DNA from 2 places in the Solibacillus sp. FSL W7-1436 genome. Region 1 is predicted to be linked to the other one. Evidence: predicted binding sites of a transcription regulator. Region 1 holds the regulator's gene; the other holds the start of a gene.

Region 1 (7,682 bases):
TCTTCATCTTCTACCTTCAACGCTTCATATTGCTGATGAAATGCTTTCTTGTAATCGTCCATTTTCTCTCCGACACTGTTGCGGATTTGCATTTGCTGTGCCATCAGTTCATTTTCGATATAAGAAACGGTTGGAACTTTTCCTGAACTGAATGTTTCCCGAACAAGATCTGTCCATGCCATTTTACTTTCCACATAATACGCAATATTTAACATTAGTCGATCATAAAAATCAGTCGTTGATGTGGAGGAAGCTCTTTTTTCATCAATATTTTTTTGAAGCATTATTTGGAACTTTTCAAGATCCGCTTTATTCGATAGGAAATAAAGTGTCTGTTCAATATATGTAGTAATTTCTTTTTGCTTATTCTCTGCAGTCATTATTCATCCACATCCTTCATCTGATACTTCCATATTGCTTTTTTATCGTACCATTCCTTCAGCAAAATCGCACGTTATCCAATTATTTGTATGGGCATATTGTATCTGAAATTATCCCTTTTGCCAAAACTTTTTTCTTAGCTAACTAACATGTCGCCGGAGTTCCGGCTGGTATAGGAATGAAAAAATGCCACTTGCCATAGTAGACAAGTGACATTTTAGCTTCGAATTAAAGTGCTTTTACTTTCGCAACTACATTTTCTACTGTGAAGCCGTATTCTTTTAATACAATTTTCTCTGGAGCCGATGCACCAAATTTATCGATTGCCAATACATCACCTTCAAAACCAACATATTTGTGCCAGCCTAGTGATGCACCCATTTCAATTGCTAAACGTTTCGTCACAGCTTTTGGTAATACAGATTCTTTGTATTCCTTCGACTGTTTCTCAAAACGGTCCATTGATGGCATTGATACAACAGATGCGTCAATTCCTTCTGCAAGCAATGCTTTTTTCGCTTCTACAGCCAAACCAACTTCAGAACCTGTTGCAATTAACAGGGCATCCGGAGTTTCTTTAGATGAAGCTGAAACAACATAAGCGCCTTTTTCAACACCTTCGTATACTGTTTCTGTTGCAACATCCAATACCGGCAAGTTCTGACGAGATAATACTAAAATAGTTGGCGTTGATTTGCTCTCTACAGCTAATTTCCATGCTGCTACAGATTCATTTGCATCTGCAGGGCGGATTACTGAAAGATTCGGCATTGCACGTAGTGATGCTAAATGCTCGATTGGCTCATGTGTAGGACCATCTTCCCCTACAGCAATGGAGTCATGTGTAAACACATAGGTTACAGGCAGTCCCATTAATGCAGATAAACGAATTGCTGGACGTACATAGTCAGAGAATACAAAGAAAGTACCGCCAAATACGTTTAAGCCGCCATGTAACGCCATACCGTTCAGCGCAGCACCCATTGCAAATTCACGGACACCAAACCAAATGTTACGGCCTTCCGGAGTTTCAGCAAAGAAATCGCCAGCGCCTTTAATTGTTGTTTTATTTGATCCTGCCAAGTCAGCCGAACCACCGAAGAATGATGGTGTTGTTTTTGCAATTGCATTGATTGCATCACCAGATGATGAACGTGTAGCTACTGCTGTACCCGCTTCATATACAGGTAATTCAGAAGCAAAGTTCTCCGGTAATTTGTTTTCCATTGCATTTACAAATTGTTCAGCCAGTTCAGGATATTCATTTTTGTAGCTTTCGAATAACTCGTTCCATGCCGCTTCTGCTTGTACACCTTGTACTTCGCTTGCCGCTTTGAATGTTTCATATACTTCAGCTGGAACGTAGAATGGCTCATGCTCCCACGCATATGCAGCTTTTGTTAGCGTAACTTCATCAGTTCCTAGTGGCGCACCATGTGAATCTGCTTTACCGGATTTGTTAGGAGAACCAAAACCGATGACAGTTTTCACTTCAATTACTGTTGGGCCGCCAGTATTTTGTTTCGCTTTTTCAATCGCTGAATTAATTTCCACGATATCTGTACCGTCAGTAACTTTTAAATAGTTCCAACCGTATGACTCGAAACGTTTTTGGATGTTTTCCGAGAATGATTTTTCTAAATCACCATCAAGTGAAATATCATTTGAATCATAAAGTACGATTAATTTATCCAATTTTAAGTGACCTGCAAGAGAAATTGCTTCTGCAGCTACACCTTCCATTAAATCTCCGTCACCGCATAGTGCAAATGTATAGTGATCTACAATGTCTTTACCTGGCTTGTTGTATGTTGCCGCCAAGTGACGTTCAGCCATAGCCATACCTACTGACATTGCAATACCTTGTCCTAATGGACCCGTTGTCGCTTCTACACCAACTGTATGACCATATTCAGGATGTCCCGGTGTTTTTGAATTCCATTGACGGAAGTTTTTGATCTCTTCCATCTCTAAACCGTAGCCACCTAGATGCAATAGGCTATATAAAAGCATGGAACCATGTCCAGCCGATAATACAAAACGGTCACGATTGTACCAATTAGGGTTTTGCGGGTTATGGCGTAATTGCTTCGTCCACAAAGTATAGGCCATAGGTGCAGCACCCATTGGTAAACCAGGGTGACCTGAATTTGCTTTTTCTACTGCGTCGATTGATAGTGTACGGATTGCGTTAATTGCTAACTGATCCAACTGTTGTGTCATTATGTGACATCCTTTCCTCGTACGATATTTATACATTTTATAGTGTAGACAAATTTTCACAAGAAAACAATAATTTCTAAAAACGTCCCGTAAAATATGTCATACTTTATATTAAATGTGACATATTAATGAAAAGTTATTAGTTCAGGAATTTTTTCTGTGATTTAATTTGTTTTAATTTTTCAGGTGTCACATCATTGCCTTCTTCATCAATTACTTTCACATGTTCGATTGTATCGCGCATTGTTGAACGGAAAGTATCTAAATATTCTTTGCGCAGTGCTGTACGTTCTTTTGCCTGCTCTTCCGTCAATTTGCCTTCTCTCGCTAATTTAGAAAGCTCATTAATACGAGCTAATTTTTCTTTTGATAACATTTGAATCTCACCTTTCTTCCTACCTATTACAAAGGTATAAAAAAAACGACTTGAAAACAAGTGTTTACTCTTCAAGTCGCTCCATATATTCAATATATCTTCTATGTACGGTCGCTTTACTGATAGAAATTCCCAAGCCGGACAAAGTTGTAGCAATTTCCGCAAATGTTAAGCCTTTCTGGCGCAGCTGAACAATTTCTTGGACTGGTACTTCTTTTCGTTCACGCCCTTCAATATTGCCGCGGTTTCTTAAATTATTTTGCGGCTGGTAGCCATTTTCAACAGCGCGGCGCATTCCCCGTCGAATTTTTGCATTATGCATACGACGCTGATACTCTTCGACAATCGCCAAAATTTCGAGCAGCATTGTATCCATTTCGTTTAATACGACAGGACCTGCATCATTCAAAGTATAAACTGTCGCTTCATATTTTTGCAGCAGGTGAAGCACTGCCATCCGGGCATTCCCTCGCCCTAAACGAGTCTCGTCCTGTACAAAGAGTGCTTTAATGCCATACTCTTTCATATAGTCGAGCATGTCGAGCAATCCGTCCCGATCGACATCATATCCGCTATGCTGATCCGTAAAAATCTCCACATCTTTATAGCCGAATGATTTGGCATATTTGGTCAGCTCCTCCTGCTGACGCACCAGTGATGTTTCTTGTGTATTTTTATCCGTGCTGACACGGCAATAAATTACTGCTTTAGTTTTTATCATTGTTCCCTCTCGCTACTTTAATCAATTGCATATCGGAGGATTCATTCAGCTGAGCAATGTATTGTGAATCTTTTTCTACAGGTACAACCAATACTTGTCCTAAAAGAACTTTTTCATCCAGCATTCCATTTTCCTTTTTCACTTCATCGATCCAATCATGCTTAGCCATTTTACCACGATATTGTTCTGCCAACGACCATAAAGTATCGCCATGTTCGATGCTTACGTGTTCGTATAATTCGATTTTATCATCCTGCATCATGAATAAAGCCATCATAAGTACAGAGAATAGTAGAAACATTGATGTGAAGCCGTTTAATTTAAATTTTTTCATTAGAAAAACCCTCTTTCGAATGTATGTTCGGAATATTTGTTCTCATAATAATACGAACATATGTTTTTGTCAACCGTTTTTTCGAACTTATGTTTGCATTCATGTTCGCATACTGCTATACTTACTTTAAGAAAAATAGCATGATAAAGAGGTGAGTTAGTTGACACAAAAAATTTCAAAACGGCAGCAAGCTATTCTAACTTTTATAAAAGAGGAAGTTCGTGCTAAAGGCTATCCGCCATCAGTTCGTGAAATTGGAGAAGCAGTAGGATTAGCTTCCAGTTCAACTGTCCACGGGCATTTAGCCCGTTTAGAAAGTAAAGGGCTTATCCGCCGTGATCCTACAAAGCCGCGTGCAATTGAAATATTGGACCAGGAAGAGATGAACGTCGCGAAACAAGGTGTCATTCATGTTCCGTTAATCGGTAAAGTTACAGCTGGTCTGCCTATTTCCGCAATCGAGGATATTCAGGAATATTTCCCGTTACCTGATGCTTACGGCTCACCGGAAGAGGAATTGTTTATGCTTGAAATCATGGGAGAATCCATGATTGAAGCAGGGATTTTAAATGGGGATTATGTTATCGTTAAAAAAACGTCTACTGCGAACAATGGAGAGATTGTTGTAGCAATGACCGAAGATGATGAAGCGACTGTCAAGCGCTTTTACAAAGAAAAAACTCATTTCCGTCTACAGCCTGAGAATAGCTCGATGGAGCCGATCATTGTCAACCAGGTTTCTATTTTAGGTAAAGTAGTCGGCCTCTACCGAAATATCCATTAATCATAAGCTTGCCGTTCTAATTGAATCGGCAAGTTTTTTATTTTGCGATGAAAGCGAACCGGCAATAGCACCGACGCCTGAGAGGTTCTTGTAAGGCCGTCCCAGCGAAAAGCATCCCAATTGAAATCAAAAAAAATGCTATTTTTCCTCTTAGAGAAAAATAGCATTTTGGGTTACGTCCCAATCTTCTTTATTATTTATTGCATGCTTCTACAAAACTGTTAAATAATCGCTGTGCATATATATCCCCGTTTGTCGCCAATTCTTCCGGATGCCATTGCACCGCGACACAATATGGATGTGCTTCATGTTCGATCCCTTCAATGATACCGTCTTTAGCAACTGCCGAAACGATGAGCCCTTCCCCAAGCTTTCCGACCGATTGATGGTGAAATGTATTAACACGGAATAAGTCTTCTTTAAAAATCTCTTTAAATTTCGGTGTCATTACTTCAACTGTATGTGCCAATTCCCCGCGCTTTGAAGGTTGTTTATGTAAAATTGTGTTTTCTACTTGTGAAGGGATATCCTGAATGATTGTTCCCCCAAATGCGACATTCATAATCTGTTGTCCTCGGCAAATACCAAGAACAGGCATTTGTCTTTTATAGGCTTCATTCATTAGTAAAAGATCGCTGTCATCACGTTTCCGTACAACACTTCCGATAAGTCGGTGCGGTTCTTCATCGAACAGCAATGGATCTATATCGGCTCCACCAATCAATACGAGACCATCAATTAGATTTAATAACGCTTCTACGTTTTCTTCTGTAGCATTCGGTATACAGATAGGGATACCTCCCGCTTGTTCAATTGAAGTTAAATATCCATTGTTAATATCCAACTTTTTGTCAAAATCATACATTGTCAATCCAATAATCGGTTTCATTCTCTTTATCCCCTTATTATTTATAGATAATTCCAATAATTTAAATTATACTATTTCGTTATACTAAATGACTACAAAAATAAAAAAGGACTGCACATTGGCAATCCTTTACATTCAAACAATTTCCAGTTGTTTTATAAAATACTGTTTAATTTCTTTCCAATTTTGAACACGGATGAAACCCTCTTCTGAACGATTGTAGGGCATCGAATACAATATGCCTGTTCCTTTAAATGCTGCTAGTTGGCGTGGGCTGTCATCGATTAAATAATCGGTATGTATTACCGCTTTATTTCCGCAAAAGACAATGTTTTGTGTTTTAATAAAGGGCAAATGCTCCATTAACCAGTCGTATTTCGCTGTAAATGAACCCGGTACATCCATTGCTGCTGTCGCAATAAAAATTTCATAATGTTCCTGCAGTTCACGAATGACTTCAATTGCATCTACATCCAGTACGTTTAAATCTCTGAAATAGTCCGGCTCATTTAATAAAGCAAATAATTTTTTCGCATCTTCTCGAGGCAAATCACGCTGTGTCGTCAGAAGAAACTCTTCATCTGTAAAATTTGTGCCGAAATTCTCGTTATATGTAACTCGTAATTTCGAATAAAAGTCAGCCAGCACCTGGTCCATATCGATAGCAATACTTTTTTTCATGTAATAAGCCTCCTTGAAATTTCCTAATTTTAGTTTATACAATTGTATTGTGAAAAAACAAGGTATAACTCTTTACAATTAACAACGTACATATTTACGTTTAAAACCGATCCGCCCTTTTTCCACCTGTTTTTCAATTTCCGCATATGCATGCAGTTCACCCGGTTTTTTTCCTTCACGTTTCGTTTTAATAGGTCCGATTGCTTTAGCAATTTCCCTTGCCTCATCATGTAAAGGTTTAAATGAAACACCGACTGTCATGACAAAATTGTTCATCGCTACTTGAGTACGCTGCGGTGCATGATGAATATTTTGTTTTACATATTCAAGCATATCCATTAACTTTTCCTTTGAGAATTCCTCGTCTTTACGATTTCCAAGCAGCCAGCAGTAACAATGCCACCCTGCCGACATTTTCAGATCCTCATTACTGGCGATCCATTTATCGCTCACTTCCTGCGCAATATCTGATTCCGCCAATGTTACGGCAACAACATAATCGGAAATCATATAGAAATAGGCCTGCTCCATCCAGCGGTCATAATCTTCCTCAGTCATAGCTTTCGGATCTGCAATAATTCCCGCAAAATACATCGCATCATAGTTGCCTGTAGCATAGAGCTGTTCTGCCAGTTCCTGATCAATTTTTATTTGTTTTACATACGGTTTCATTGAGCCAATCGTTACACCGAACACCGGTTCCTTTGCCCCGTTGGACATATAAATCTTTTTTGTACGCTCTTTCCCTAGTGCTTCCAACTCTTGCATCATTGTATCGAATTCCATAATTTCCTCCTTTTATATTATATTACTTGTCTCTTACTATTATAGGATTTAATCGCAAGCCATACATAGCGTTCTTCTCAATTATATTTTATATCCTATTTTAAACAATTTTTACAATATATATTCAACAACGAATTCAAACGTCAGAATTGATGCTCGGTACTTTTAAAATTTAAAAAAAATTGGCAAATTATTTTCCGAATAATAAAACATCCTCTGAACAGAATAATCTCAGGAGGTGATATTGATGTCAAAAAATAAAAACAACATCAATAATAAAAACGTCGAATTCGGTATGGATACGGACGTTAATCAAGTGAAGCAGCAAAACCAAAAAGCTGAAGCGAAAAAGCAGCAAGCTTCCGGTGCGTTTGCAAACAGCGGTTTACAGAAGCAATCAAGTTCCTACAATGCTGAATTCGGCATGGAAACAAACGTAAACCAAGTGAAGCAGCAAAATCAGCAAGCTGAAGCGAAAAAGCAACAATCTTCTGGATTGTTCGCAAACAGCGGTTTACAGAAGAAACT
Region 2 (7,682 bases), 1.6 Mb from region 1:
ATCGCGGAGATGAAAACCGGTGAAGGTAAAACTTTAACGTCGACAATGTCCGTTTATTTAAATGCGCTTACTGGTAAAGGTGTTCATGTCGTAACGGTCAACGAATATTTAGCAAGCCGTGACGCGACTGAAATGGGAGAGTTATATAATTGGCTAGGCTTAACAGTCGGTCTGAACTTGAATAGCCTGTCAAAAGAAGAAAAGCGCGAAGCATATGCAGCGGATATTACATATTCGACGAACAATGAGCTTGGTTTCGACTATTTACGTGACAACATGGTGCTTTACAAAGAAGACCGTGTACAGCGTCCGCTTTATTATGCGGTAATCGATGAGGTTGACTCGATTTTAATCGATGAAGCGCGTACACCGTTAATCATTTCCGGACAAGCAGGGAAGTCAGCCCAGCTTTACGTGCAGTCAAATGCATTTGCCCGTATGTTAAAGCAAGATGAAGACTACAACTATGAAGAATCAACAAAAGGCGTAACGCTGACAGAGCAAGGAATCGAAAAGGCGGAGCGTGCGTTTGGCATCGATAACTTATTCGATTTAACACATGTCCGTTTAAACCATGCGATCAACCAAAGCTTAAAAGCACATGCATCGATGCATAAAGATGTCGACTATGTTGTGCAGGACGGGGAAGTTGTTATCGTTGACGGCTTTACTGGTCGTTTAATGAAAGGCCGCCGCTATTCGGATGGTCTTCACCAGGCGATTGAAGCGAAGGAAGGTCTTGAGATTCAAAATGAATCGATGACAATGGCGACCGTTACATTCCAAAACTATTTCCGTATGTACGAGAAACTGTCTGGTATGACAGGTACAGCGAAAACAGAGGAAGAGGAATTCCGCAATATCTACAATATGCAGGTTGTGGCGATTCCTACGAACAAGCCGATTGCGCGTGATGACCGTCCTGACCTTATCTTTGCAACGATGGAAGGCAAGTTCAAAGCCGTTGCGGAAGATATTGCAGAGCGTCACCGTTTAGGCCAACCGGTACTGGTTGGTACGGTGGCAATCGAAACATCGGAAATTATTTCAAAATATTTAACGAAATTTAAAATTCCGCATAACGTGTTAAATGCGAAAAACCATGAGCGTGAAGCGGAAATTATTTTAAATGCCGGTCAAAAAGGTGCCGTTACAATTGCGACAAACATGGCAGGTCGTGGTACGGACATTAAACCGGGTGAAGGTGTACTTGAAATCGGCGGTTTAGCGGTAATCGGTACTGAGCGTCATGAATCACGCCGTATCGATAATCAGCTTCGTGGTCGTTCTGGTCGTCAAGGGAACCCGGGGGTAACGCAATTCTATCTTTCTTTAGAAGATGAATTAATGCGCCGCTTCGGTTCAGATAAAATGAAGTCGATGATGGCAAGGCTTGGTATGGACGATACACAGCCGATCCAGTCAGGCATGGTTTCAAAAGCGGTAGAATCAGCACAAAAACGTGTTGAAGGGAATAACTTCGATGCGCGTAAACGTCTATTGCAATACGATGATGTACTTCGTCAACAGCGTGAAGTAATTTACAAAGAACGTGAAGAAGTATTGGATTCGGAAAATATGCGTGCATTGGTAGAGTCAATGATTTCTCAGGCAATCGAAAATCAAGTAGCCCTTCACACACAAGGCGAGAAGGAAAACTGGACACTGGATGCACTGGAAGACTATATCGCAGCAAATCTTTTAGATGAAGGCGATATTACGAAAGAGCAGCTTGAAAATAAATCACCGGAAGAAATGATCGCGTTCATTTCTGAAAAAGTGACAGCGCGCTATGATGAAAAAGAAGAAGCGATGACACCAGAGCGTATGCGTGAATTTGAAAAGGTTATTTTACTGCGTTCAATCGATTCGAAATGGATTGACCATATCGATGCGATGGACCAGTTACGTCAAGGGATTCACCTGCGAGCATACGGTCAAAACGATCCATTACGCGAATACCAGCAAGAAGGTTTTGCAATGTTCGAGGAAATGGTCGCAGCAGTACGTGAAGATGTGGCGAAGTACGCATTAAAAGCGGAAATCCGCAGCAACCTGCAACGTGAAGAAGTAGCAAAAGGTCAAGCTGTTAACCCGAAAGAAGAAGGCGCAGCAAAACCGAAAAAACTACCGACACGTAAAGCGGAAAACATCGGACGCAACGACCCATGCCCATGCGGCAGCGGCAAGAAATACAAATCATGCCACGGCGTAGGCCAATAAAAGCAATAAAACCGAGGTCATTGAAACTATGCTCAATGACCCGGTTTGTTTTTGTAATAAAATCTAGTTGCCAAATATTTATATAGTGAATTGTTTTCATTTTAAACGACATTAGTTGATTGGAGTGGAGGCGGCGACTTCTGCGGGAATAGCGGGACAGCCGATACACCGCAGGAGCGTAGCGACGAGGAGGATTGGCGCCCGCCCGCGAAACGCGTCCGCCGCAACGGAAATCAACGATATAAGAAGACCAAACTTTAACACCCACTACGGAGGAAAATATATGATGGAATTAGCAGATGTGCGGAATGCACTCGAAAATACAGCTACAAAACTAGCGGACTTCAGGGGGTCTCTTTGACTTAGAAAACAAAGAGGCTCGTATCCAGGAACTAGATGAACTAATGCTTGAACCCGAATTCTGGAATGACCAGAACGGAGCACAGGCAATTATTAACGAAAGTAACGGCATTAAAGCAGTTGTCAACGAATACAAAGAATTAGTCGATATACAGGAAAATCTTGAAATGACGCTCGAGCTTCTACGCGAAGAGCCAGACGCAGAATTGCAGGAAGAACTGGGCAAAGAACTGGCCGAATTCCGAGCAAAAATGGAAGACTTCGAACTGCAGATGCTGTTATCAGAACCATACGATAAAAACAATGCCATTCTGGAACTGCATCCAGGTGCAGGTGGTACAGAATCGCAGGACTGGGGCTCGATGCTATTACGTATGTACACACGCTGGGCAGAGAAGCGCGGCTTTAAAGTAACGACAATCGACTATTTGCCTGGTGATGAAGCCGGTATTAAATCGGTTACACTGCAAATTTCAGGCCATAATGCATACGGCTATTTGAAAGCGGAAAAAGGCGTACACCGTCTAGTACGTATTTCACCGTTCGATTCATCAGGTCGACGCCATACATCATTCGTTTCGTGTGATGTAATGCCGGAGTTCAATGACGAAATCGAAATCGATGTGCGAACAGAAGATCTGAAAGTCGATACGTACCGTGCAACTGGTGCCGGTGGTCAGCATATTAACACGACCGACTCGGCTGTACGTATTACCCATTTACCAACAGGTGTCGTTGTACAATGTCAGTCTGAACGTTCGCAAATCAAAAACCGTGATGCCGCAATGAAAATGCTGAAATCGAAGCTGTATCAGCTGGAAATCGAAAAGCAGCAGGCACAGCTGGATGAAATCCGTGGAGAACAGAAAGAAATCGGCTGGGGCTCTCAAATTCGTTCATATGTGTTCCATCCGTATTCAATGGTAAAAGATCACCGTACAAGTGCAGAAACAGGGAATGTAGGCGCTGTAATGGATGGCGACCTCGATATTTTCATTACTGCCTATTTACGATCAAAAATCTCCTATTAAACAACTTTCAGCGGTCATCCGCTGGAAAAATTGAAAGCCGTGCCTTAGTAAAAAACTAAGGCACGGTTTTTTAGTGAAATTTAAGCTGAGTAATAATTTTCCACTTGTCAGATTTAAAAAAATATGTGAAAATACATATACGAACAAACGTTCTTATTGATTGGAGGTATTCGTATGCTGCAAATTCCTTCTAAAACGATTCCGTATTATGAGGCTGGGATTTATTTGCCGTTGCTGTTAATTATTCTTGGGAAAGATTACACAATAGTGGAGCAAAGTCCGTTCAAATTTAAAAATCCCTATTTGCAATTAATCGATGCTGTACGTATCAAAATAGAGCATGACTTAAAAGAAACGAAGGACTATTTTAAACTTCATCAGATGCGCTTAGTGAGAGGCAAAACGGATGATTTGTTTACCGAGTATCATTTTTATTTTGGGGGAATCATGGAGTGTAGAAGATATTCGAATATTCGCCTTCGTAATCAAAGTGAGTTACTTCTTGCTGAATATTTTAAAAAAAGCTGATGCTCCTATAAGATGGCATTGCGCTGTAAAAGCAGATATTTATAGTACATCGCAGCGCGTACATATTGCTGGTTGAATGATTTCATATTGATGTCCAGACTAATCTCCGTACTATCCACAAAAGTTACGAGCGTTTTATCACCGTCTTCACTAATATTAATAATAGGATTCAAGGATAACCAAATATTGTGAGGTGAAAACGGAGAAAACAGGGGGAATAAAATACACGGATCCCCGAAATCATAGGCCACCATGATCGGCAATTTATGTTTATTCTCTCCAAAAAATCGTCTCGCCTGATATTTGCTTGCGTCATAGGAACTTCCATGCAGACGACAAGTATCGCGAATAAGTTTTAATGGTTTATACGGAGATGTAGATTGACCGTACTTGTCCAAAATGGCAGTGTGAATTTTATCTCGATGCTGATAGGACCTTAAACAGAAGGTAGAGTTAGAAATAATGTAATTGGATTTTTGTGTTAAATTACTGATCATTTTGTATCCCCTATCTTTCCTACTTTTTTAATCGCTTAAATTTTCACTATACATCTAAACTACTGCATAAACTGCTAAAAATCAACATTATATTTAGAAAATTCTGTCATATGATAATTTTTCAGAATATATTGCAAATTAAATGACTTTTAATTTATAATGGTTAAAAGAGGTCGAGGTGATATCGATGGATAAATATTATTCGTATACAGACTTTTTGAAAGCGGTTAGTCAGCAGTCCACTGAACATCATGCAGAGAAGCTATTGAATGAAATTTATTTAGATTTATTTATTAGTCGGTTGCAGCGGATGCAACGTATTGAACAATTAAAGTTACTTATCGATACATCATTAGATCAAAAGAACGAACAAGCATTTCACAGCTATACTACAGAGTTAAAAGAGTTATTGGAAACCGTTTCTTAAGAGCCGCCCTATCCAGGTGGCTTTTTTTTATGGGCAAACGCGGATCCGTTATTTTCTAATAATAGGAGGAAAGTTTCTAATAAAATTAAAATAGTTCTAATATATTGGTTATTTTCTAATAAAAAGGATAATTCTTCTAATAAGTGCTGGAGATTTTCGAATAACCGGCCCCAAACTTCAAATAAGTGACCGAACTTTTCTAATATCCGCCACCAAAGTTCCAATAAATCCGGCGCACCTATCAAACACCCCACAACACTAAATTCGAATGTACGTTCGCAATTTTATCGTAAATTAAAAACGGGTATGTTAAAATAGAACATAACATAAGCGACAGAAAGGACAATCTGAATATGACAGAAACTTTTACAATAAAGTCCGCCTATCAGCCTGCCGGGGATCAGCCGGAAGCGATTAAACAGCTCGTACAGGGGGTTAAAGAAGGCAAGCGTCACCAGACATTGCTGGGGGCGACAGGTACGGGTAAAACATTTACGATTTCCAATGTGATTAAAGAAGTGAATAAGCCGACGCTCGTGATGGCACACAATAAAACACTGGCCGGCCAATTATATAGTGAGTTTAAAGAGTTTTTCCCGGACAATGCGGTTGAGTATTTCGTCAGCTACTATGACTATTTCCAGCCGGAAGCGTATGTACCGCAAACCGATACGTACATTGAAAAGGATTCAAGTATTAATGAAGAAATCGATAAATTGCGCCACTCGGCAACAACTGCGTTATTTGAACGGAAAGATGTCATTATTATCGCGTCCGTATCATGTATTTACGGTCTCGGTAATCCGGAAGAATATCGTGAAATGGTCGTTTCCATTCGTACAGGGATGGAAATCGAGCGCAATCAGCTATTGCGGAAACTGGTCGACATTCAATATGAACGGAATGATATTAACTTTACACGTGGTACGTTCCGAGTGCGCGGGGATGTTGTCGAAATTTTCCCGGCGTCACGCGATGAACACTGTATCCGTATCGAGTTTTTCGGGGATGAAGTAGACCGGATTCGTGAAGTGGATGCACTGACGGGCGAAATTTTAGGGGACCGTCAGCACGTCGCGATTTTCCCGGCATCCCATTTCGTTACCCGCGAAGAGAAGATGAAAGTTGCCATTGAAAATATTGAAAAAGAGCTGGAGGAGCGCCTTGCGGTATTGCGTTCGGAAGACCGTTTACTGGAAGCGCAGCGTTTGGAACAGCGGACAAACTACGATCTGGAAATGATGAAGGAAATGGGCTTTTGCTCAGGTATCGAAAACTATTCGCGCCATTTAACTTTGCGTGAAGCAGGGGCGACACCGTATACATTGCTTGATTACTTCCCTGAAGATTTTTTGCTTGTTGTTGATGAAAGCCATGTTACATTACCGCAAGTACGTGGTATGTATAATGGAGACCAGGCCCGTAAAGGGGTACTGGTTGAACATGGTTTCCGTTTGCCGTCCGCACTGGATAACCGCCCGTTAATGTTTGACGAATTCCAGTCAAAAGTAAGCCAGGCGATTTATGTTTCGGCAACACCGGGTCCATACGAATTGGAGCATACACCGGACATGGTGGAGCAGATCATTCGTCCGACAGGGCTGCTTGATCCGACAATTGATATCCGTCCGATTGAAGGGCAGATTGATGATCTGATCGATGAGATCCATGAGCGTATCCGCCGTAATGAACGAACGCTTGTCACAACATTAACAAAGAAAATGTCCGAGGATTTATCGAGCTATTTAAAGGAAATGGGCTTGAAAGTCGAATACCTGCATTCAGAAATCAAAACGCTGGAACGGATCGAAATTATCCGCGAGCTTCGTAAAGGGACATATGATGTGCTGATCGGTATTAACTTATTAAGGGAAGGTCTTGATATTCCTGAAGTATCCCTTGTCGCGATTTTGGATGCGGACAAGGAAGGGTTCCTCCGTTCGGAACGTTCGCTCATTCAAACGATTGGACGTGCAGCACGTAACTCGAACGGTCATGTCATCATGTATGCCAATAATATGACGGATTCAATGACAAAGGCGATCGGTGAAACGAAGCGTCGTCGTGAAACTCAAATGGCGTACAATGAAAAACATGGTATTACACCGAAAACAATTATTAAAAAGATTCCTGATATTATCCGTGCAACACAAGCTGCGGAAGGGGAAGAAACATATATTACAAAAGTGACAGGCGGCAAAAAGCTGACGAAAAAAGAGCTGGAGAAGCTTGTTGCAACATTGCAAGTTGAAATGAAAGAAGCCGCAAAAGCGCTGGACTTTGAACGCGCGGCTGAATTACGTGACATGATATTTGAATTGAAAGCAGAAGGGTGAACAATGTGAAAAATACAGAAATTGTCGTACAAGGTGCACGAGCGCATAATTTAAAAAATATTGATGTCACAATTCCTCGCGATAAAATTGTCGTTGTGACAGGGCTTTCAGGTTCCGGTAAATCGTCATTGGCATTCGATACGATTTATGCGGAAGGGCAGCGTCGTTATGTTGAATCATTGTCCGCGTATGCACGCCAGTTTTTAGGGCAAATGGACAAGCCGGATGTCGATACAATTGAAGGACTGTCACCGGCTATCTCGATCGACCAGAAGACGAC

Evidence for each region. Region 1 encodes LexA, which represses DNA repair genes until DNA is damaged. Its sites were predicted from a motif close to CGAACATATGTTCG; they were not measured.
Region 2: uvrB (excinuclease ABC subunit UvrB) is a predicted target of LexA. The motif match lies at 5,332-5,345, and genes of this name have one in related genera.

Annotation. Positions count from the first base shown of each region.
Region 1 covers NZ_JBBOWV010000001.1:3,811,587-3,819,268, forward strand. Annotated here, with positions in the region: gene MKX73_RS18940 (DNA helicase) at 1-380, opposite strand, end outside; gene tkt (transketolase) at 610-2,604, opposite strand; gene MKX73_RS18950 (DUF896 domain-containing protein) at 2,744-2,980, opposite strand; gene MKX73_RS18955 (YneB family resolvase-like protein) at 3,045-3,701, opposite strand; gene yneA (cell division suppressor protein YneA) at 3,688-4,035, opposite strand; gene lexA (transcriptional repressor LexA) at 4,196-4,819, shown strand; gene MKX73_RS18970 (gamma-glutamyl-gamma-aminobutyrate hydrolase family protein) at 5,013-5,708, opposite strand; gene MKX73_RS18975 (5' nucleotidase, NT5C type) at 5,823-6,368, opposite strand; gene MKX73_RS18980 (DNA alkylation repair protein) at 6,447-7,154, opposite strand; gene MKX73_RS18985 (gamma-type small acid-soluble spore protein) at 7,402-7,682, shown strand, end outside.
Region 2 covers NZ_JBBOWV010000001.1:2,174,044-2,181,725, forward strand. Annotated here, with positions in the region: gene secA (preprotein translocase subunit SecA) at 1-2,223, shown strand, start outside; one part of gene prfB (peptide chain release factor 2) at 2,510-2,581, shown strand; one part of gene prfB (peptide chain release factor 2) at 2,583-3,614, shown strand; gene MKX73_RS10700 (hypothetical protein) at 3,789-4,142, shown strand; gene MKX73_RS10705 (competence protein ComK) at 4,148-4,639, opposite strand; gene MKX73_RS10710 (IDEAL domain-containing protein) at 4,827-5,066, shown strand; gene uvrB (excinuclease ABC subunit UvrB) at 5,420-7,402, shown strand; gene uvrA (excinuclease ABC subunit UvrA) at 7,408-7,682, shown strand, end outside.